4 regions of the Cytobacillus sp. FSL W8-0315 genome follow, and region 3 is predicted to be linked to each of the others. Evidence: riboswitches for the same ligand, from Rfam matches in the RefSeq annotation. Region 3 holds a riboswitch; each other region holds the start of a gene.
The links. A riboswitch is a leader RNA that binds a small molecule or an ion and turns the genes downstream of it on or off. The one in region 3 is predicted to bind S-adenosylmethionine.

Region 1 (5,502 bases), 2.2 Mb from region 3:
TGCTTCGTCTCCTTTTACAGATGCTGCAGCCTCACGAAACGGAACTGTATGGGCAACAAGATCATCTGCACCAATTTTAATATAAGGATGAATGGTTGGCACCACTTGGCTGATGTTGCCTGCATCCGTCGAGCCGATTCCATCTCTGTCCCCTTCAACGACCGTTTCTCCCAAGTCTTCAATCACTTCTTTAAACACTTGGTCATATGTCTTGTTTAACAGCAGGTTATCAACTTCATTTTGAAAAGCAATAACATTGAGCTTTGCTCCGGTTGCCAATGCGGCGCCTTCAGCGACAGCTTTAACCTTCCGTGTTACCTCATTAAGACTGGTTCTGGTTGTAGCACGGATGAAGAATCTGGCTTTTGCATACTCAGGGATAATATTTGGAGCATCCCCGCCATGAGTAATAATGCCATGGATTCGTACATCATCCTTTAATTGCTGACGAAGGGCATTAATTCCGTTAAATAGCTGAATAACTGCATCAAGGGCATTGATTCCTTCCTCCGGTGAAGCTGCCGCATGGGCAGGCTTACCGATAAACTCGAAGTCAAGCGGATCAACTGCCAGTGATGAACTGGTCAGGCGGGTATGGTTTGATGGATGAACCATTAGGGCAGCGTCAATGCCTTCAAGTAAGCCATGCTTCACAAAGCTGCCTTTTGCACTTCCATTTGGCCCGCCTTCTTCTGCCGGGGTTCCAAATACTACTGCCTCTCCTCCGGTCTCATCAATAACCTTGCTCAATGCAATGGCTGCTGCCACACTTGTTGTGCCAATGATATTGTGGCCGCATCCATGACCCAGCCCGGGAAGGGCATCATATTCTGCAAGGAATGCAATAGACGGCCCTGGTTTATCGGATTTTTTCCGGGCAAGGAAAGCTGTTTCATGCCCGGCCACTGCCCGCTCAACTTCAAAACCTTCCTTCTCAAGGATGCCTGAAAGCAAGCCAGAGGCAAAAAACTCCTCATTTCCTATTTCCGGGGTCGCATGGATCCGGTGGCTTGCGGAAAGATAAAGTTCTTTATTTCCCTCAACATTTTTCTTGATTGCTTCTTTCAGTTCAGATAGTGCTTTTACAGGTGCCGCCATCATTGTTCCTCCTTTATAAATAATTTTTTACCAGCCAATATCACTTAAAGGAATAAAAGTCGGGATCATGCTTCCGTCATATTCCTTCGTAATGAAATCAGCTACATCATCTTCCTGGTAAAGTTCAGCAATTCTCTTAAGCGTTTTGTTATCCTTGTCTTCTGTTCGGACAGCAATGATATTTACGTATGGAGTAGCGGTTTCACTTTCAATAAAAATTGAATCCTTAGTTGGGTTAAAGCCTGCATCTACGGCAATTCCGTTATTGATTACAGAAGCAGAGACATCCGGAAGTGCACGCGGTGTCTGCGCTGATACCATTTCTACAAATTCAAGGTTCTTCGGATTTTCAACGATTTTATTCAAGTCCAGGTTTCCGTCATAGTCCTCGGATAATTTAATCAGGCCGGCTTCCTCCAGTAAAAGAAGGGCTCTTCCGCCATTTGAAGCATCATTTGGAATGGCAATTTTGCCGCCTTCCGGAATGTCTTCTGCCGATTTTACTTTTTCAGAATAAAGCCCCATTGGTGCTAAAACAGTTGTCGCTATTGGGGTAAGATCCATATTATGCTCTTTAATAAAAGTGTCAAAATAAGCGACTGTTTGGAATGCATTCACATCAAGATCGCCTTCTGCAAGGGCAACATTTGGCTGCACATAGTCAGAGAATGTCACAACTTCAATTTCAATGCCTTCCTTTTCAGCCTTTTCTGCAATAAAGTCCCAGATGCGTGTATCAGAACCGCTTACACCTAATTTAATCTTCTTTGTTTCTTCTCCTCCAGTTGTGCTTGAGCATGCTGCAGTGAACACACCCAATGCTAAAATAATGAATGTTAAGAATAGTTTTTTCATGATGTATTTCCTCCTTATTTATCTTCTTCTGATTTTTTTGGATAAGATATTTCCGAATGACTGCAGGCCCTGAACCATGACAACTAAGATCGCAACGGTAATCAGCATGACTGTTGTATCGAATCTCTGGTAGCCGTAGGTAATGGCGAGGTCACCAAGCCCGCCGCCTCCGACTGCCCCGGCCATGGCTGATGCTCCGACCAATCCGATTGTTGCAATTGTAAAGCCTAATACCAGCGAACTAAGTGCTTCCGGAATCAGGAATTTTAATATTATCTGGCCTGGTGTTGCTCCCATTGCTTCTGCAGCTTCTATGACTCCCGGATCTACCTCAAGCAATGAGTTTTCTATTAATCTTGCAATATATGGCCCGGCATAAAAGACTAGCGGCACTACGGCTGCAGCCGTACCTATCGATGTTCCGACAATCAGCCTGGTAATGGGGATAATGGCCACCATTAAAATGATGAAGGGAACTGATCTGAAAATATTAATAATGCTGTTTATGATATTAAAAACAACGAGGTTTTCCAGCAGATGCCCTTTCCTTGTTACGACAAGCAATATACCAAGCGGCAGTCCGATAATAGCTGAAAACAGCAATGAGAATGCCACCATTTGAACCGTTTCGATTAAGGCTTCGATGATTTTTTCCTGATTAACTAGCACGTGTTGTCACTTCCTTTATTGAAACTTTTTCCTGGCTGATGTACTGTATAGCACGTCTGATTTCACTGTCCGGACCCTGGAATTCGACAATCAGGTTGCCAAACGGTGTTCCCTGAAGTTCAGTAATATTTCCAAACAGGACGTTGAAGTCGATATTAAACTTTTTGGCAACCTGCGAGAGGAGCGGCTGCCCGGCAGAATTTCCAACAAAGTTGATTCTAAATACCTTTTGAAGCCCTTGCTGTTTTTCAATCACTTCTTTAATGGAGTCAGGTATTTGATCATTCATGACAGTGCTGACAAAGTTTTTCGCTGTTTGTGTCTTTGGTGATGAAAAGACATTGAAGACGGTTCCTTCTTCGATAATTTTTCCTGCCTCTATTACAGCGACACGATCACAGATCTCTCTGATTACAGACATTTCATGGGTAATGATCAGTATAGTAATGTTGTATTCTTTATTTATTTTTTTCAGCAGCTGCAGGATAGAGCTGGTTGTCTGCGGATCCAGCGCTGAAGTTGCTTCATCACATAATAGAATGGAAGGCTGGGTCGCCAGCGCCCTGGCAATTCCGATCCGCTGCTTTTGCCCGCCTGACAGCTGATCGGGATAGCTGTTTGCCTTGTCTGCAAGCCCCACGAATTCTAATAGTTCATGGACACGCTTTTTGATGTCATCTTTAGGGATCTTAGCCAGTGTGAGCGGCATCGCCACATTGGCAAACACTGTTTTCGAATTTAAAAGATTAAAATGCTGAAAGACCATCCCGATGTTTCTTTTCACTTCGCGAATTTCTCTTACAGATAAAGCCGTCAGATCATGTCCACTGACAATGACCTTTCCTGAAGTCGGCTTCTCCAGCCAATTGACACAGCGGATCAAAGAGCTCTTTCCCGCACCGCTGAAGCCGATCACACCGAAAATCTCACCTTTGTTAATCTTTAAGTCTATTCCATTTAAAGCAGCTACCTGCTGTCCTCCGCTTTCATAGATTTTCTTTAAATTCTGAAACTCTATCATTCAGCATCTCTCCTTTTCTAAATGTTATATATAATTAATCCCATGGGAAAACTAAGAATTATATCCTGAAATTTACCCCTTCTAACAGAAGAGGTTTTTTGAAGTCCCCTCCTTATCTTTCAGGCTATCGCCTGCTGGATTTGGCACAGTGCAGTCTGCCTGCTGCCGAAGCTTCATTGGGCCAGGTCCCTCTGCTTCTCTCGATAAGAATTATTCATATGTTTATGAATAGAATCTTGATGCATTTTTTCGGATAAAAACAAAAACCCTCTTCTAAAGAAAGAAGAGGGCGGCATTTATCAATGGTCCTCTTCTTATCTTTCAAGCTACGCTTGCTGGATTTGGCACGGTACACTTTTGTCCGCTGCCGAGGTGTCATAGGGCCAGTCCCTCAACCTCTCTGGATAAGAAGATTTTTATTATTCGGTTGTTTAATATGCTTATTACTTTACCACCATAAAGAAAAGGATGTCAATCATTATTTTTCAAATATTTTCACTTGGGCCATTTTCAAAAATTTCCGTTACTTTAACAGAGCTGTCTTTACGGTGAATAATCATCACACCTGCCAGAGCGATTATACCACCCGCAATGGATAACATAGTCGGCACCTCTCCCAGCCAAACCCAAGCAATGACAAATGCTATTGCTGGTGTCAGATAAAGAGAGCTTGTCGCTTCAGAAGTCCCTCCTATGGACGCAAGAAAAGCTAGGGCAATATATGGAATTACCGTTGGAAAAATCCCCAAATAGATGACACTTAAAGTGGATTCGGCCGATGCATGAAAGATCTCATTACCAAGCCCAGGAAGATAAATCAGCATAAAACCAGTCCCTGCCCATACCGTATAGGATGTAAATGACAAAAATCCGTATTTATTAAAGTATTTAGTCTGAAACACGAAATAGATGCTTTCTGAAATGGAAGCAAGCAGGACAAATAAAATACCGGTTTGGATTTCAAACCCTCCTCCTGCACCAAGCGAAATAAGTGCGGCACCAGCAATACTGACTGCTGAACCAGTCCACCTGACCCTTCCAAACCTTTCCCTTAAAAATAAAGCAGCCAAAGCAGCCGAAAAGATCGGAGTCATTGATACAATCAAGCTTGCCGGTCCGGCGCTTACTGTTTTTTCCCCAATGTTGAGAGCTGTATGATAAACCGTAAAACCAAGGAATCCAAGCATAAAAATAGCAGGAAGATCTTTTATATCCGGAAGACGCATCCTTGTCAGCAGTGCTAAGACACCAAGTGCAGCCGAACCAACTAAAAGTCTAAAAAGGGCAAGGTGCTCAGGGGAGTACGATTCAAGCCCAGCCCGAATTCCCGGGAATGCGGATGCCCAAAGAATGATGATAGAACTATGCGCCCCGATAATCATAAATTTCTTATTTGCCAACTTCATCCCCCTTATCAACATTTCCAGCCATTATCTGTGCTGCTTTTCAGGATAATCAATAACTGATACAATGTCCTCAACCAATTAGGAAAGAATTTTGCCAGCCAATTTTCATAAAGGCGGTTATATGGATGGATACAGCACAATTGCCAAAATATCAGCGAGTTATTGAGACTATTAAAGGAAAGATTTCCAAAGGGGAATGGCCAATCGGAAGTAAAATTCCAAGCCAGCGGAAACTGGCTGAGGAGTTTGGAGTAAACCGAAGCACAATTATCACTGCTCTGGAAGAACTTTCTGCAGATGGACTAATAGAAGGGAAAACGGGAGTTGGCACTAAGGTTATTAATAATACTTGGACTCTGCTCGCTTCAAGGCAGTCTGCCAACTGGAGTGAATATATCGATACAGGGATACACAGAGCCAGCGAAAAAATCGTTCAGGAAATTAATGACTTAG
Region 2 (5,502 bases), 400 kb from region 3:
GGAAAATTTCTAAAGCCTCCATATAAGTAGGTGATTCTATTGCCACGATTGACTCCTCATCCAGGAGAATGCGGGCAATCAAATCGATCGCCTGACAGGCACCTGAAGTGATCAAAAGCTCTTTTTCCGTAACAGATACCCCCCGCTCTTTCAACCTCTTTAAAACCTGTTCCTTGAGTTTTATTATTTTGGGACTTCCTATATAATGGAGCGGCAAATCATGTTCTTCCTCTAATAAACTGTTAACAGCTGCCTTTACCTCTTCATCAGGTATAAGGGCAGGAGCTGGATAGCCGCAATGCAGGCGTATACACTTATCTGGAATCTCCGGAATCCACTCCCCAGGGGGAGTATTCTGAAGCGCCCCTTTGATATTATCAGGAAAAAAAGAACCAGCACTCATTGTATCCACACCCTTCCAGCAGTTTTATTATTCATTATAAACTTCTTGCCTGAGATGCTCCACAAAAACTATATAAGCAAGTGCTCCTGGAAAAGTTTTTTTACTTTTGCCCAATCTTCCTTTATGACACTATACAGGACAGTATGACGAATAGTCCCTTCTTTTCTTATCATATGATTTCGAAGAATGCCTTCTTTTACCGCACCGATTCGTTCTATCGCTTTCTGTGATCGGATGTTTTCATGTCCGGTTTTGATTTGGACGCGATTAAGTGACAGTTCTTCAAAACAGTATTTCAATAACAAATATTTACAGTTTGTATTGAAATTCGTGCGCCAATAAATAGGGTTCATCCAAGTGGAGCCGATTTCTAGATGTTTATGCTGGGCTGAAATATCGAGAAACCAAGTAGCGCCAATGATCTTCCCTGTATTTTTATGGATAATGACAAAAGCAAAATCGGTGCCTTGCTCCCGTCTTTGTATGGCATCTTTGACATAATGAATGACCCGGCCTTTCTCAGTTAAATCAACAGACATATGGTCCCATATTCGTTTATCCTGAGCTGCTTCACAAATTCCTTCAACATGATCAAGTTCCATAGGAATTAACTGCACAACATTGTTTTCTAATTTTCGCATGCTATCACTCTCCTTGAATCAATTAAAACCGATTTCTGGTATGATAAAAATAACCAAAAATGAATTTTAATATAATACCAGGGAATGATTTGATGGAGCTTCAAATTCTGCTTTCGGAAAATGGAATAAAGTATAAAGAAATCTATGAACAAATTCGGCTGGCGATTTTAGATAAAAAATTGTCAGCTCATGCAAGACTTCCTGCAAAGCGGAGGCTGGCTGAACAATTAAACGTAAGCATCATAACTGTTCAGATGGCTTACGAACAATTGCAGAGTGAAGGGTACTGTTATTCAGCAGAACGCAAAGGCTATTTTGTTTCTGAAATTCAGGATGAAATGCATTATAGTCAGATTAATACAATGGGCCTGGAGAAAAGAGATCAGCAAGAGTTTCTCATTAATTTTAAAAATGGGCAGATAGATGCCTCTGCATTTCCTTACAAACAATGGAATAGACTTTATCGAAAAGAGCTTAAGGAATCCAATGCCAGCAATGGCCCGTGGCAGGGTGAATATTCTTTGCGTGTTCAAATTGCACAATACCTTCAGCAAGCTAGAGGGCTAGCCTGTCAGCCGGAACAAGTGTATCTATTCAGCGGATTTCAGCCGCAGCTGTTAAATGTCTGTTTGTTTTTTAAGCGGAAAGCCATCGGGATTGAAGATCCAGGTTTTATTCGGGCAAGATCTGTTTTTGATCAATTACAGCTGCCTTGTTATCCGATTTCTGTGGATGAGGATGGATGCTGTGTGCCTGATGCTGAAGAGCCAATAAAATTATTGTATACGACACCTGCTCATCAATACCCTACCGGTACAATTATGTCTATTGCCAGAAGGATTGAGCTGTTAAATTGGGCAATCAAACAGGACGCTTATATTATCGAGGATGACTATGATTCTGAATTCCGCTACAAAGGGGCACCAATCCCGGCATTGTCCCATTTGGATTCAACCGGGCGGGTACTGTACTTTGGCACCTTTTCAAAAACATTGCTGCCATCACTTCGGATCAGCTATCTGATTATGCCAGTATCTCTGCAGCAAGACTTTGAAAAATTTAATGCTTACCAAAAGACGAATGTTTCAAGAATCGATCAGCAGGCTGCTGCAAAATTTATGGAAGAAGGACTTTATACATCTCATATAGCAAAAATGAGAACGTTATATCGATCCAAGCGGAGCTGTTTAATAGAAAGCCTGTCAAAACACTTAGGAGACCACTTTGACATCATTGGAGATACAGCGGGCTTGCATATCATCGTGAAATTACCCGAAGGATTGACTGAAGCGAAAGCAATTGAACTGGCAAAGTCGGCAGGTGTTGAAATCGATGCTGTTTCGCCTATGTATCAGCTGCACAAGCCAAACCATCATGTGATGATTGGATATGGCGCACCCTCGATGGACGAGATTGAGAGAGGAGTCCAGTTAATCACTAAATCATGGAAAAGTTGTCTGAGCAACTAAGCTAAGCTATAAATTCCACAATTTAAAAGGGCGTTTATCCTACGGGATAACGCTCTTTTGCCGAAGCAGCAAACATACACATCTTTTCCTTAACCGCTGCCATAAAATCAAACATATTCATCCCCTGGATTTGCTGAAATTTATACAAGTCCTGGTTATAGTACATATGAATATGCCTGCCGGTGATTCCCCTTTTTTCTTCAATGGAAGTTAAATTGATATACGCAAATTCTTCAACTAAATCCTTGGTTGTTCCTGATGCAGGAATTCCATAAAACAGCAGTCTTTTGTTTGTTGCCGCAAAGAAGCCTGGATGCGGTGCTAAACAGAAATGAGCCACTAATGAACAGCTTAGACATTCAATAATGGTTTCACCTTCATACAATACATGTTTAACCTGATTTTTAACGCTACTCATGGAACGTCCCCCCTTAATAAACTATCAAACCGCTGTCTTCACTGCCAGTATCAGCCCAGTAGACCAATCCAATTCTGTAATGTCCAGGTCAGGTCTGTCCTGCAGTGTTTTCAGGAGTTTAGTGGCTTTGATCCGAAATTCTTCAGGCAATTTCTGCTGCGGAAACACATCATGAATCACATAAAAACCGCCGATATTTAAATGATCCAGGGTTTTGTCCAGAAGCTCAAATTTCCCTGGCCACGTATCTGCAAAAATAAAATCGAACCTTTCCGACAGGTTTTGAATAAAAGCTGCTCCGTCCTCACAGCAAAATGTAATTCTGCTGTCATACCCGAGGTTTTTTTTCGCGATGGATTGAACTGTCGAATCTATGTCAACGGTCGTTAGCTTACTGCTTTCATCCATCCCATCTATGATCCAGGAAGCAGATGCCCCCGTACCTGTGCCCAGCTCCAAAAAGCTTCCTCCTGGTTTGGAGGCAGCCAGCCCCTTTAGTAAAAACCCTGTTTTTCGATCACATGATTGCCCGAAACCCAGCACATCAGAATCCTGTAATATTCTCGAATATGCTTCCGGTACCTGTATAACACTGTTTTCCATTTTGTTTTTCCTCCTCTTTCTTCGTTATTATCTAAACCGAGATCAACCTAAAAAGAACATCAAAAAAAGGCCTCTTTATAAGAGGCCTTTATTATCAAAAACGACCTCTTATCTCCCAGAGCGTCAACTCTGTTGGAATTAGCACCTTCCTGACATAATCAGGGGTTGCTGAGGCTTCGCAGGGCCAGTCCCTCCACCTCTCTGGATAAGAATTTGTATAAAATATTATTTTCAACCAAGTATTGCATATTTTTTGCAAGATGGCAATACTTTAATTCTTTTAATCTAATGAACTGCTTCCTCTCCCTGATAAATTCGAAATGCCGGTACAATCGTATCCGACACAATCTCTTTCCCTTTTTCCCGGATGAAATCCAATTTATAGTACGCATCAAACCTCTGGCTGATCTCTGTTTTTACCAACTCAGGCGGAGTAACGACGATGAATTGAAACTTCAGCTTATCAGCTACAGCGAAAATCGGGTCAAGCACATGGGCAGAAGCCGCTTGTCCGAACGGATTATCACAGACTAACGGAACCCAGCTTTGATCAGTTTCACTCTTAACCGAAAGAAGCATCATCATCATGACCATGCGGGCAGATAACTTTTGGCCGCCGCTGCCATCCGATTTAGTCTTTGAACCCTGGTTGATCGTCTGCCAGGTTGAATAATGCTCACGCTGCGGTTTTCCATACATGAAGGCATTATCAGTACGCATATTATATACCAGCAGTTCCGGGTAACGATTCCTGAGGGAGACAAATAAAATCTGCTCATCACTGATGAGCTGTTTGATTTCCTGATCCAGCTCCAGATTATGGTCATCAATCATCTCGAATCGTTTCGTAATTTTGTTAATGGCCGAAACAAAATGCTGTTTCAGTAAAGGTTCAATATCTTCCGCTTTTTTAGGCAGGATGTCTTCTTTGAGCTGGACGAGCGGGAAAGACCCTCGTTCATTCTTCAGCTTCATTTTCGCAATCATCGAGCGAATCGCTTCCGAAATACTCATCACCTTCATACTCGCACGGCTTGCCCAGAAGTTTTGCGCCTTTTCTGCCCGTTCTTTATCGCGTTCCAGCTGCTCTAAGCCGCTCTGTGAGAAGCGCTTCATGTTTTGGACAACACTTTGAATATGTGCGTAATGCCTTGTATCCATATGATCAAGCGTAGTTAAGACTTCATTCTTAAAGCGGATCTCCCAATCCTTGCCTTCAATATTGAGTTTTAAATTGCGCAGGGATTGTTCAATTTTTGCGTGCTTCTCCTGGCCTTCATCCTGGATACCCTGATGTTTTTCACTCCAGGAAATGATGCTTTGCTTTCCCTGGCTCTTTATTTTTTCAATATCTTCATCCGTAAAAGCTGCTGCTTCCTCTTTAAGGATTACGGATAGATGCAATTGATTGTTTTCAAATTCAGCAATGTTTTGCTCCGTCTCTTTTTTGCGCTCTTCCGTTTTCTTAATTTCTGCATTCGTCTGTTTGGTCTGGTCTGTAATCTCAACCGTCTTCACTTCCAGATCAAGTTCTTCCCATTCTTCAGGCTGTTTATCATGCTTGGCCACTTTTTTAACAGTCTTATCACGCTGCGCCTTCGCATGCTTTAAAGAAGTGTCAGCAACTGTTACAGTTGTTCCCTGCTCTCGCTCTTCTTTCTCTGCTGCCTTTGTTTCCTTTGCAGCTGTTTGAACCATCTTTTCCAAAATACTCATAGGTTCATCCGGTACAGACGCATCCTTCCACTCTTCGTTAAGAGCATGAAGTTTTTTCTCCAGCTTCTTTTGCTGTTTTTGCTCCGATTCTCTTGTCGCCTGGATCGCCAGCAATTCACTGGCTTGTTCTTCTTTTGATTTTTGCAGCTGTTTAAGCTCCTCAATGCTTCCAATGATTTCTTCCAGCATATGCGATGATAATCGCGGAACCTCTTCAGAAGCTTCTGCTTTCTCAGCGGCTGGAAAAACCGC
Region 3 (5,502 bases):
ATTTAACTGCTTGATCATACTGATCAATTCAAATGATGAGACATCATATACAGAAGATGCTCCTGGAAAATCACCGACACGTGCAGGATCACCCGTTACGGCAAGAATATCATTTAATCCAAGTGCGTGCAGACCCATTAAATGGGATTGCAGTCCAATAATATTCCTATCCCTGCAGGTCACATGAACAAGCGGGCGCAATCCTGTCTGCTGCTTGACGAGATATCCAAGCGCAGAGTTGCATACCCGGGGGGAAGCAAGGGAGTTATCTGCAAGTGTAATAGAATCTATTCCGGCTTCTTTCAATGCTTTTGCACCTTCGAAAAAGCGTGAAGTATCAAGCTTCCTTGGAGGATCCAATTCAACAATGACAGAAGGCCTTTCCCTGACAATATCCTGAAGAGGAGGGAGCTCTCTTGATGATGATGGCTTTTCAGAAACCATGACTTTATTGATTGCCTTTGTCTCTTTTTCCTCTATTGGCGGAAGTCCGTTTAAAACGTCAGAAAACGCCTTGATATGGTCAGGTGTTGTTCCACAGCAGCCTCCAAGCAGGCGGACACCCTGATTTCGGAATTCAATCGCTGACTGCCGGAAATATTCTGCATCTCCTTCATAATGAAATTTGCCATCCGTATAGGCTGGAATACTGGCATTTGGATAAGCAGAAAGATAGGCATGCTTTGGCAAAGGCACACTTTCGAGAGTTTTCAGCATATGATGCGGACCAAGCCTGCAATTGATTCCCACAACATCCGCACCAATTCCTTCAAGCTTTGCTAAAGCATCAGCGATAGAAGTCTGGTTCTGAAGAACACCCGCTTCCTGAAGAGACACCTGTGCGATAATCGGCAAATCAGTTTCTTTCCTGGCTATGGCAAGGACAGTCTCAAGCTCTTCCAGGTCATAATAGGTTTCAAGCAAAATACCATCTACATCCTCAAGCAGCAGGCAATAAAGCTGCTCCCTGAAGCTTCTTTTTATTTCTTCAAGTGTAATCATGTTGGGCTTGAATCCCCTGATCCCGCCGATTGTACCAGCAACATATGCGCGTTCCTTGGCAGCTTTTTTGGCAATCCTTGCTGCAGCACTGTTAATCTCCTTAACGGAGTCTTCCAGTCCATATCGCTGAAGCTTCAGATAATTCGCCGCATACGTATTTGTTTGGATCAATTCAGCCCCTGCGCCTATGTATGCTTCATGGATGTGCTGGATCTGTTCAGATTGTGATAAATTTAATTCCTCAAAACAGCTGTCGGTACCATAGGAGTACAGAAGAGTTCCCATCGCGCCATCTGCTATGATGATTTCATTCTTTAATTTATTTAGGAAACTCAAAATATCACCCCCGCTGTAAAATCGAATGTTTTGTTTTTCCGGCAGCAGATAAAGCTGCCTTGAAATCTTCTATAATATCATCTGCGCTCTCCAGGCCAACAGATAGACGAAGAAGACTGTCCGTTATTCCGCGCTGCTCCCGTTCGGATGCTGGCATGGCTGCATGTGACATTTTTGCAGGGTAGGAGAGGATGGATTCAACAGCTCCCAGACTTACTGCAAAAACAGGTATTTTCGCATTTTCAACAAATCTTCTCATCGATAGCTCATCTTCAAGCTCAAAAGATAGGACGGCACCTGCGTTCACAGCCTGCATTTTCTGGATTTTATATCCGGGATGATCTGCAAAACCTGGATAATGCACCTTCTTAACAGATGGGTGATCATTAAGGAAACCAGCAATTTTCTTAGCTGATTTCACAGACTGATCAAGCCTGACCTGCAGCGTTTTAATGCCTCTCAGCACAAGCCACGCATCCTGAACACCCAAAACGGCTCCAAAGGAGTTCTGGAGAAAAGCAAGTCTTGCACCTAAATCCGGATCTTTCACAACCGCTAGGCCAGCCACGACGTCGCTGTGTCCGGATAAAAATTTGGTTGCGCTGTGCAGCACTATATCTGCACCTAAAGAAAGCGGTTTTTGAAGGGCAGGGGTCAGGAAGGTATTATCCACAAATGTCAAGGCTCCATGCTGTCTTGCAAGTGAACTGATGGCCTGTATATCTGTCACTTTCAGCAGCGGGTTGGAAGGAGTCTCTACATAGAAAACTTTCGTGTTGGGACGGATTGCTTCTTTTACTTCCTCAAGATTTGTCATATCAACAAATGTGTGCTCAATGCCAAAGCGGGACAGGACTTCTGTTGTCATTCGATAGGTTCCGCCATATACATCTTCTGTAATGACAACATGATCTCCCTGAGATAAGAGGAGGAATGCTGTAGAAATGGCAGCCATTCCAGAAGAAAAGGCAAACCCTCTAATACCTTCTTCAAGCTCCGCGATGACTTCTTCAAGTGCTTCCCTTGTTGGATTCAGGCTGCGGCTGTAATCATATTTTCCGAACACATCAATATCTTTTTGATGAAAAGTGGAGGCATGCTGGATCGGTACACTGACAGCTCCTGTTTCCGGGTCGAATTTTTGATTATTGTGAAGTAATTTCGTTTGGAATGTGTAATTCGAACTCATCGTACTGCCTCCTTAATAACCTTAGCAAAAGCATGTTCAAGATCCGCCTTCAAATCTTCTGCATTTTCTATTCCAACCGAGAAACGCAGAAGCCTATTACAGACACCGGTTTCAATACGGATTTCTTCAGGAATGTCCGCATGTGTCTGGGTTGCTGGATAAGTTATGAAACTCTCGACTCCTCCGAGGCTTTCAGCAAAGGAGATAAGGGAGAGGCTCTGCAGAAATGGATTCACCCAGGATTCATCCTTGATTCGGAATGATATCATGCCGCCCTTGCCGGGATAAAGGACATCTGTTACTGCATCGTGGCCCGATAAAAATTCTGCTAATTCCTTCGCATTTTCTTCATGACGTTCCATGCGGAGAGAGAGTGTCTTCATCCCTCTGATCAACAGCCATGAATCAAAAGGGCTAAGGACAGCACCTGCGGCATTGTGGTTCATCGCCAGTGCCTCACATAACTCTTTGCCTTTTGCAACAATTAATCCGGCAAGGACATCATTATGCCCGCCAAGATACTTGGTTGCACTATGGATCACAATATCAGCTCCAAGCTTTAACGGCTGCTGAAGGAGAGGGGTATAAAACGTGTTATCAACTATAAGGAGGATATTATGCTTTTGGGCAATGTCTGCTATCAATTGAATGTCAGTCTGTTCCATAAGCGGATTAGTTGGAGTCTCCAGAAATATTGCCTTGGTCTTTTCCGTGATTAATAGTTCAACATCTTCGGAATTGCTGGTATTTACATATTTGCACTGAAGTCCCCACTTCTTGAAGCCCTGTTCAAGCAGACGATATGTACCGCCATATAAATCCTTTGATACAATCCATTCATCTCCGGATTTAAAAAGAGAAAGAATGGTAAGAATTGCGGCCATTCCAGAACTGCAGGCATAGCCTTGGTCGCCTTCTTCCAGATCGGCGATTGCCTCCTCAAGCAGCTGGCGGGTAGGGTTGCCTGTTCTGCTATAGTCAAAGCCAGTTGACTGGCCAATGCCTTCATGGCGATATGCCGTGGAAAAATATACGGGCGGGTTGACAGCACCTGTTGCTGACTCGCTCCTGTTTCCGATTTGCGCTAATCTGGTGTCAATATTATACATGCTTGTAACCACTCCTTATAAAAAATAAAAAAAAAGCCTTCTATAAGAAGAAGACTTTTTAATGTGATCAGCCATTCTTCTTATCTTTCAAGTTTTAGAAACTTGCAGGAATTAGCACCTTTTCAATCAAAAAAATGATTGCTGGTTGCTGAGGCGTCGTCGGGCCTTACCCTCGACCTCTCTGGATAAGAAATCAAATATTAAATTTTCTCTAAACTTTACTACAGTAAACCGCTAATCGTCAACACTTTTTTGAATATTTTATGTTATAAAAAATATCCGACCAGGTATCTTGCGTCCTTTTGCCCTCAGTCTCCATTTTTTAGGGGGAATGAGGAAAATTTTGAACAAAAAAACTTCCCATCAGATTCTGGAAAGTTTTTTTGGGGTATTCATTCTTCAATCAAATCGTTAACCGGCACATCCATTTCTTTTTCAGAATCTGCTTTTGTGTAAACACGTGCTGTCTTAGTCTGCTCATCTACATGCTGAATGATGATCGGGATGCCATTCAAAGTAACACAGTGCATTTCAGCAGACTCAGCAATCTCTTTTGCTCTGCCAATATTCATGGAAAAACCTCCTGAATTTGAATAATTTTAATGTGTCTTAAAAATACACAAATTATTCTTTTGAAAAAAACCTGGCATAAAATGTTAGAAGGGGATCACTTTAAAGTTCAGAATATTTGTTTTATAATGAACGTAAATGAAATTTTTCTTGGAGGGGAGCTAATATGCGTGAACATAGCCACTGCCGCCACCGGTTTGCGGAATCCGAGGGTCCAGCAGTATTCCAGACCATGGATGGCATTGAAGTAAATGTTTCTGGGTCCATGTTCGAAAAATGTACAACTTGCGGCCATTTTGATTTTCCTGTGGAAACGAGAGAAGCAATTGAATCTTCCCTAAAAGAAAACAGAAAAAATGCGAATGCAGTGAAACAAATCTATATTAACTTAGTTGAGACTTTTTAAAGCCGGACGACTGCCGGCTTTTTTATTTTGTCTTCTATATAAGAAAGTGCTTTTACAAAATGTTTTTGAATTTTTGCTTGAACTTAGTTATTAACCTGAACTGATCATCGCTATGGGCACATGATTCTCGAAAATTCATCCGCATTTTCGTCGTGCGGTATTAGTCAAGGAAGCCTTTTTAAATGTCCTGCGGCAGGAGAGGGAGCGGGAGACCGCGCAGGCGGAGCTGAGGACCTCTGTTCCTCCCGGCGGAAAGAAGGTCCCGTGCTGAAATCAGCGGGCAACATTTTAAGTATAATAACAATCTAAAATGAACCCCTAAAAACCACCCAGTTATTTCTTATTTATAATTGTTTAACATTTAACAAAACATTTTATTAGAATAAGTAATTACTAAAAAAAAATTTTTAATAGTTTTCCACTATATTCATGTTTTTATCTTTGTACAACTAGATTTTCCGTGTTAGAATAACTGTGGAAACGTTTTATCCTCTGAAAAATATTATTATTCGTAAAAATAAAACGTTAATGCATCATATAGACGGGTATTGTATTTTCAGGGGAGAAAAATGTATTTGAATTATTTACTTAAAAACAGTTATGGAGGTAATTTTCCATGAAAAAGCCATCGAATGGTGAGGGACCTTTTGAACAAGGATTTCATGGCCCCAACCTTGGCTACGTTATTGAACTATATGAAAGATACTTAGAGGATCCATCTTCTATCGATCCTGAAATGAAAGACTACTTTGAAAGAAATGGTTCCCCTCTAGCGAGTGAAGGAACTCCGCAAATGGCTTCATCAGCAAATCAGCCAATGAATGCCGGACAGCTTGAAAAAACACTTGCTGCGATTCGCCTTGCTGATAATATCCGCACATATGGCCACT
Region 4 (5,502 bases), 920 kb from region 3:
ACTCTGCTCATACCCTCACCTCATTTAATCTTTTTAAAAGCTCAATGCAATCATAGAATGTTTCAAAGGCAGAATGATTTAGGTTCATCTCTTTGCTTTTCTCCAGGAGCAGATCTCTGGCAATGACAAAGTCTGCCTGTTTGGCAGCCTCCAGATCGGTTACTGAATCTCCGATCACCACTTTAAAGGTGTTCTCATCCACCAGTTTCCTCATAATAGAAGGCTTGCAGCAGCCGCAATTCTTATTGCATTTTTCATCGCAGCTATGGGGCCATAAGATATTAATTGTATCGCCGCTAAAATCAGAACTATTGCAGAACACCTCTTCAAAGGGTCCATACTTATCCAGTACAGGAGCCACAAAAAAATCTATTCCTCCGCTGACTATATAAAGCGGTATTTTTTCTTTTTCCAGATAATCGATAAATGGCTGAAATCCCTCTCTTACTCTTGCATTTTCTAAGATGAAATCGGTGATAGCATCTTTCAGACTGCTTGGCAGAAGGGAAAACATCTTTCCTACTCCTTCTTGAATGGTAATTTCCTGTCCCAGAACTTGATTTTTTATCCCCTCCCATTGAGAAGGAGCAAAGTGCTTCATGATATGAATGATGTTATCGTTTTCGGTAATAGTTCCATCAAAATCACAAAATACCGCCACTTTAGCCATTCTTTACAGCCACCTCTTTGTACCCCCACAGATCAATCGCTTTTTTTAATTCAGGGAAGTTTGATGGAGCATCTGTTAAAGAAGCCCCATTTAAAATTAAATCTATTGCCTGGCGGAATGCCAAACCGCCTCCTCTTGCCCCATCCGGATGCCCATGTACGCCACCTCCGGCATTAATTACACTGTCTATTCCGAAGTCTTCGAAAAGCAAAGGTACAAGACCCGGATGGATGCCGGCTGATGGAACCGGAAAGGTTCTTTTGCAGAAATCATTCCTAGTCAGGGTATCCCCAATTGATAAGGCCAGAGTTTTTTCAAGGGCAACCGATCCATAAGGTGAAGGGAATAGAGAAAAGTCTGCGCCTGCATACCTGAGGAGTTTGCCTAAAAGCAAAGGATAGGAAATCCCATAAACACTTGAAGCAGAAAGAGCTCCACTAACTGCAGGATGTGCCATGATAGGCAGCCCTATCTCATCATCTTCTCTTAATGACTGCAAAACATCGAGCCCATACGAGAATACGTTGAAGAGAAGAAGATCTGCACCAAGTCTGGATGCTTTCCTTGCCTTATCTTTTAAATCAAAAGACCTGCCTGTTAAATTCACAGCATATAGGGTACGGTGGCCTGTTTCCTCATAAACCTGCCTTAGCACTTCTTTGCCTTCGGTTATCCGGGCTTCAAAAGGTGTAAGGCGGTTTTCAAATAGAATTTCATCATCTTTTACAAGGTCGATGCCGCCAAGGGCCTGTTCCCTCAGCTGCGAAGTTAAAAAATCCATGTCTTTGCCCAGCACCCCTTTGAAGATGCTCATCAGAAGGGGTCTATCATATACATTCAGTTTTTCCCTCAGTCCGTCAATCCCGAATCGTGGCCCAGGAAAAAAGCTTTTAAGTTCATTGGAAAACTGTAAATCTAACAATTTAATCTTTCCATCCAATGATAGTTTTCCAAAGACTGTTGTTAATATTGCCGGTAAATCAGGACTGAAATTAACAGTTGGATAGGCAATCTTAATGACTGCGGCTGTTTCCTTTTTTTCTTCATCTTTAGTATAGTCTTCAACAGAAACGACCCTGCCTTTATGCTTTTCCAGCTGCTGTTTTTCTAGTTCCGGCAAATGGGTCCATGACCCGACCGTTAAGCCTAAAGCGATCTCCTCGGCCTTTTTCTCCGGGTTATGTTTTTCATCATGAACCAGATACGTTGCAATAATTTCACTCATGTATATTCTTCCTTTCAAAAATCAAAGAATGAAAACAATAAAAAACCTCTTCAAATAAGAAGAGGTTAGGATAGCAATCTAACATCTTCTTATCTTTCAGCTATAAGCTGCAAGATTTAGCACCGTGCTCATGTATAAGTCGGTTGCCGGGCTTCATAGGGCTAGTCCCTCCGCCTGCTCTTGATAAGAAAACGAAACGAGTATTCAGTTAATTTAGAATTAAAATTTAATTAGAATTATGACAGTGCTTAATATTTTTGTCAATTGAATTATGAGAAAAATTTAAAATAAATTTAATTTTTTTATTCTGCCCACTGCTTCTTTAAGTCTCTCCTCAGATGTCAGTAAACCCGCTCTCACATACCCTTCTCCAAAATCACCAAATCCGATGCCTGGTGCAACCGCAATATGCGCTTTATCCAAGAGATAGTCAGCAAACTCTTCCGATGTAAATTGTTCAGGGACCTTGAGCCATGCAAAAAAAGAGCCTTTAGGAGCTTGAACATTCCAGCCGATTTCCCTGAGGCCAGAGATGAATGTATTACGTCTGGATTCGTATATGGAATTCAATTCTTTAACACAATCCTGTGGTCCTGACAGAGCAACTGCTGCAGCTTCCTGAACAGCACCAAACAAGCTGACGTATAGATGATCCTGCATAAGGTTCAGTGCTGCGATGACACTTGCATTTCCAGCTGCAAATCCAACTCTCCAGCCTGCCATATTAAATGTTTTTGAAAGTGTATAAATTTCAATTCCGACCTCTTTTGCCCCTTCTGCCTGAAGAAAGCTTTCAGGCTTTATGCCGTCAAAACCAATTCCTCCATATGCAAAATCATGGACGATGCAAATACCATGGCTTCTGCTCAAATCAACTGTTTCTTGAAAAAAGTCCTTGTTTGCCACTGCTCCAGTGGGATTATTTGGATAATTAAGGAACATCAGTTTGGCTGCATTAAGCTGGTCTGCTGACAATTCACTGTATACTGGCAGGAAGTTATTTTCTTCTCTTAGAGACATTGTCACCATTTTTGCTTTGGCAAGTGCAACACCTGACCAATAATCAGGATATCCCGGGTCCGGAACCAATACGCTGTCCCCAGGGTTTAAAAGGCATTGAGGGATTTCAACCAATCCTGCTTTACCACCAAAAAGGATGGCTATTTCGGTTTCAGGATCCAATTCAACATTAAATTCCCTTTTATAAAAGTCAGCAGCTGCCTTTTTTAAATACGGGAAGCCCTGGAAAGGGGAATATTTATGGTTTTGCGGATTATCGGCTGCACTTTGAAGACTCTTGACAATATGCTCTGGTGTAGGCATGTCAGGATTGCCCTGTCCAAGATTGATGACATCATGCCCTTGTTGGAGTTTTCTCCCCACTTTGGCTGTCAAAGATGCAAAAAACTGTTTAGGCAGACTTTTCAAAAGATCTGATTGCGGATAATTTACCAAATTGTTCACCTGCTTAAAAAAAAGATTGAAAATATAGTCACAAATGATATAACGTAAATGGTAAGATGTAAAGTAAAATTTTGAAAATTTCCATCTATCGGACTAATTTTACCATAAGGATATGATGATTGCGGGGGAGTTTTATGAAATTAAAGATTGCCTGTTTGCAAATGGATATTGCATTTGGAAAACCTGAGGATAATTTTAAAGCAGCCGAAATCATGATTAAAAAGGCGCTTAGGGATAAACCGGATGTTATTGTGCTGCCGGAACTTTGGACGACTGGTTATGACTTGACCAGATTGGGTGAAATTGCAGACCAGGATGCAGAATCATCGCTAGTCTTTTTGAAAGAGGCCGCACAGAGCAATCGGGTTCATATGATTGGCGGATCTGTTGCAAAGAAAACACCCGATGGCATTTACAACACTCTGCTGATTGTAGATAACCAAGGTGACCTTATACATGAATACAGCAAGCTGCACTTGTTCAAGCTGATGAATGAACATCTCTATCTGAACGGAGGGACAGCCAAGGGAGTTTTTTCACTGGAAAATAGGAAGTTTGCAGGGATGATTTGTTATGATATCCGTTTTCCTGAGTGGGTGCGGACCCATACAGCGGAAGGTGCTGAAGCTTTATTTGTAGTAGCTGAATGGCCATTGGCCCGGCTGGCACATTGGCGGGCACTTTTGATTGCGCGTGCCATTGAAAACCAGTGCTACGTAATTGCATGCAACCGCTCCGGGTCTGATCCTGACAATGTCTTTGCTGGCCATTCGATGATTATAGATCCTTGGGGAGAAGTGCTTGCAGAAGGTTCTGAAACGGAAGAAATCCTATATGCTGAGATAGACCTGGAAAAAGTGAAAGAAGTCCGCAGCATGATTCCGATTTTTACCGACCGCAAACCGGATTATTACTATTGAAGGCATGCATGGCCCTAACTGGGGCCCTGCCTTGCTTTACCCTTCTATTTTCGCCCACATTTCCGGAGGGTTTAATTCATAAATGCCATTTTCCCTGTACATATAATGATTTATAATAAATTCTCTGCGTATCGTAGCATAGTCTTCATGATACTGTTGAATATATTCGTTGAGCTCTTTTTCTTCATATTTTTTCCCCATTTTCAATCCTTTGATTAGATGCTCAAAAACCATGAGTCTCTTCTTCCTCTGTGCAGGAATATTCTTCAGCTTTCCATCTTTGGTAAAGAAATTTTCAATAACCTTCTGGCTTTCTATATTTTGTTCTTCCATTTTCTTAACCTCCTCTTTATCTGCCAATTTTGCAAGAACACCTGATTGGTGTTTCAGTACGGATTCATTTAAATAAAAATAAACAGTATTTTTATCTCTTCTCTGATAAACAAGGTTTATTTCCCTCAGTTTATTTAAATGATGAGTAATGGTTGGCGGAGTTAAACCAAGCTTCCCCGCTATCGCCTGTCCATGCAAAGGCCCTTTGGCAAGGAGAAAAACAATCCTGATTCTGGTTGGGTCTCCCATTGTCTTATAAAAAGCTACTAAACGATTTAATTGCATATTTTCAGCGCCCTCATTTCGATTGATATCTAATTAGATGATAATCGAATCCCGCTCGTTCAGTCAACCATATATATAATACCCCCATAAAAAAATCACCTAAGAGGTGATTGTTAAGATTGAGCTATTTTATATAATTAGACCCTTCGAGTGCTAGCAGTACTTCTTTAATTTCAGTCCTGTTTCCTGCATAACCCGTTAACGATTTATTTTTTCCAATCACGCGATGGCATGGAATAATGATCGGAAGGCGATTGGCCTTGTTTGCCTGACCAATGGCACGCACTGCTTTTTCTTTCCCTATTTTAAAAGCAATGTCCTGATAACTTCTTGTCTCTCCAAATGGGATTAGGCACAGCTCTTTCCAGACTGCCTTTTGAAATTCAGTGCCATGAGGTTCAATGGGGATGTCAAACTCTTTCCTATGCCCTTCAAAGTATTCCTCAAGCTGATTTGTACACCTTTTAATTAAAGAGTCGGAGGGATCCAATTTCAATGATAAAACGTCTTCCCCTTCGAGAAAATCTTCTTCCCCAATGTATAAAGCCGAAAGGATTCCATTCTCAATGACAATGTAAATGTCTCCTGCCGGTGTGTATGTTTTA

Region 1: linked by a shared signal. The riboswitch ahead of MKY20_RS06470 (methionine ABC transporter ATP-binding protein) and the one ahead of MKY20_RS17590 (methionine biosynthesis PLP-dependent protein) in region 3 are both predicted to bind S-adenosylmethionine.
Region 2: linked by a shared signal. The riboswitch ahead of MKY20_RS19635 (O-methyltransferase) and the one ahead of MKY20_RS17590 (methionine biosynthesis PLP-dependent protein) in region 3 are both predicted to bind S-adenosylmethionine.
Region 4: linked by a shared signal. The riboswitch ahead of mtnW (2,3-diketo-5-methylthiopentyl-1-phosphate enolase) and the one ahead of MKY20_RS17590 (methionine biosynthesis PLP-dependent protein) in region 3 are both predicted to bind S-adenosylmethionine.

Annotation. Positions count from the first base shown of each region.
Region 1 covers NZ_JBBOOC010000001.1:1,262,144-1,267,645, reverse strand. Annotated here, with positions in the region: gene MKY20_RS06485 (M20 family metallopeptidase) at 1-1,098, opposite strand, end outside; gene MKY20_RS06480 (MetQ/NlpA family ABC transporter substrate-binding protein) at 1,126-1,953, opposite strand; gene MKY20_RS06475 (methionine ABC transporter permease) at 1,972-2,622, opposite strand; gene MKY20_RS06470 (methionine ABC transporter ATP-binding protein) at 2,612-3,643, opposite strand; SAM riboswitch class I at 3,753-3,853, opposite strand; SAM riboswitch class I at 3,955-4,054, opposite strand; gene MKY20_RS06465 (DMT family transporter) at 4,129-5,043, opposite strand; gene MKY20_RS06460 (aminotransferase-like domain-containing protein) at 5,175-5,502, shown strand, end outside.
Region 2 covers NZ_JBBOOC010000001.1:3,844,522-3,850,023, forward strand. Annotated here, with positions in the region: gene MKY20_RS19615 (aminotransferase-like domain-containing protein) at 1-403, opposite strand, end outside; gene MKY20_RS19620 (GNAT family N-acetyltransferase) at 472-1,044, opposite strand; gene pdxR (MocR-like pyridoxine biosynthesis transcription factor PdxR) at 1,137-2,513, shown strand; gene MKY20_RS19630 (PH domain-containing protein) at 2,548-2,931, opposite strand; gene MKY20_RS19635 (O-methyltransferase) at 2,956-3,534, opposite strand; SAM riboswitch class I at 3,640-3,746, opposite strand; gene MKY20_RS19640 (hypothetical protein) at 3,820-5,502, opposite strand, start outside.
Region 3 covers NZ_JBBOOC010000001.1:3,440,151-3,445,652, forward strand. Annotated here, with positions in the region: gene MKY20_RS17580 (bifunctional homocysteine S-methyltransferase/methylenetetrahydrofolate reductase) at 1-1,338, opposite strand, end outside; gene metC (cystathionine beta-lyase) at 1,343-2,527, opposite strand; gene MKY20_RS17590 (methionine biosynthesis PLP-dependent protein) at 2,524-3,636, opposite strand; SAM riboswitch class I at 3,714-3,828, opposite strand; gene MKY20_RS17595 (H-type small acid-soluble spore protein) at 4,029-4,208, opposite strand; gene MKY20_RS17600 (hypothetical protein) at 4,373-4,612, shown strand; gene sucA (2-oxoglutarate dehydrogenase E1 component) at 5,229-5,502, shown strand, end outside.
Region 4 covers NZ_JBBOOC010000001.1:4,361,842-4,367,343, forward strand. Annotated here, with positions in the region: gene MKY20_RS22380 (methylthioribulose 1-phosphate dehydratase) at 1-11, opposite strand, end outside; gene MKY20_RS22385 (2-hydroxy-3-keto-5-methylthiopentenyl-1-phosphate phosphatase) at 8-670, opposite strand; gene mtnW (2,3-diketo-5-methylthiopentyl-1-phosphate enolase) at 663-1,895, opposite strand; SAM riboswitch class I at 1,982-2,085, opposite strand; gene MKY20_RS22395 (pyridoxal phosphate-dependent aminotransferase) at 2,178-3,350, opposite strand; gene MKY20_RS22400 (carbon-nitrogen family hydrolase) at 3,494-4,279, shown strand; gene MKY20_RS22405 (DUF2087 domain-containing protein) at 4,316-4,897, opposite strand; gene MKY20_RS22410 (methylated-DNA--[protein]-cysteine S-methyltransferase) at 5,022-5,502, opposite strand, start outside.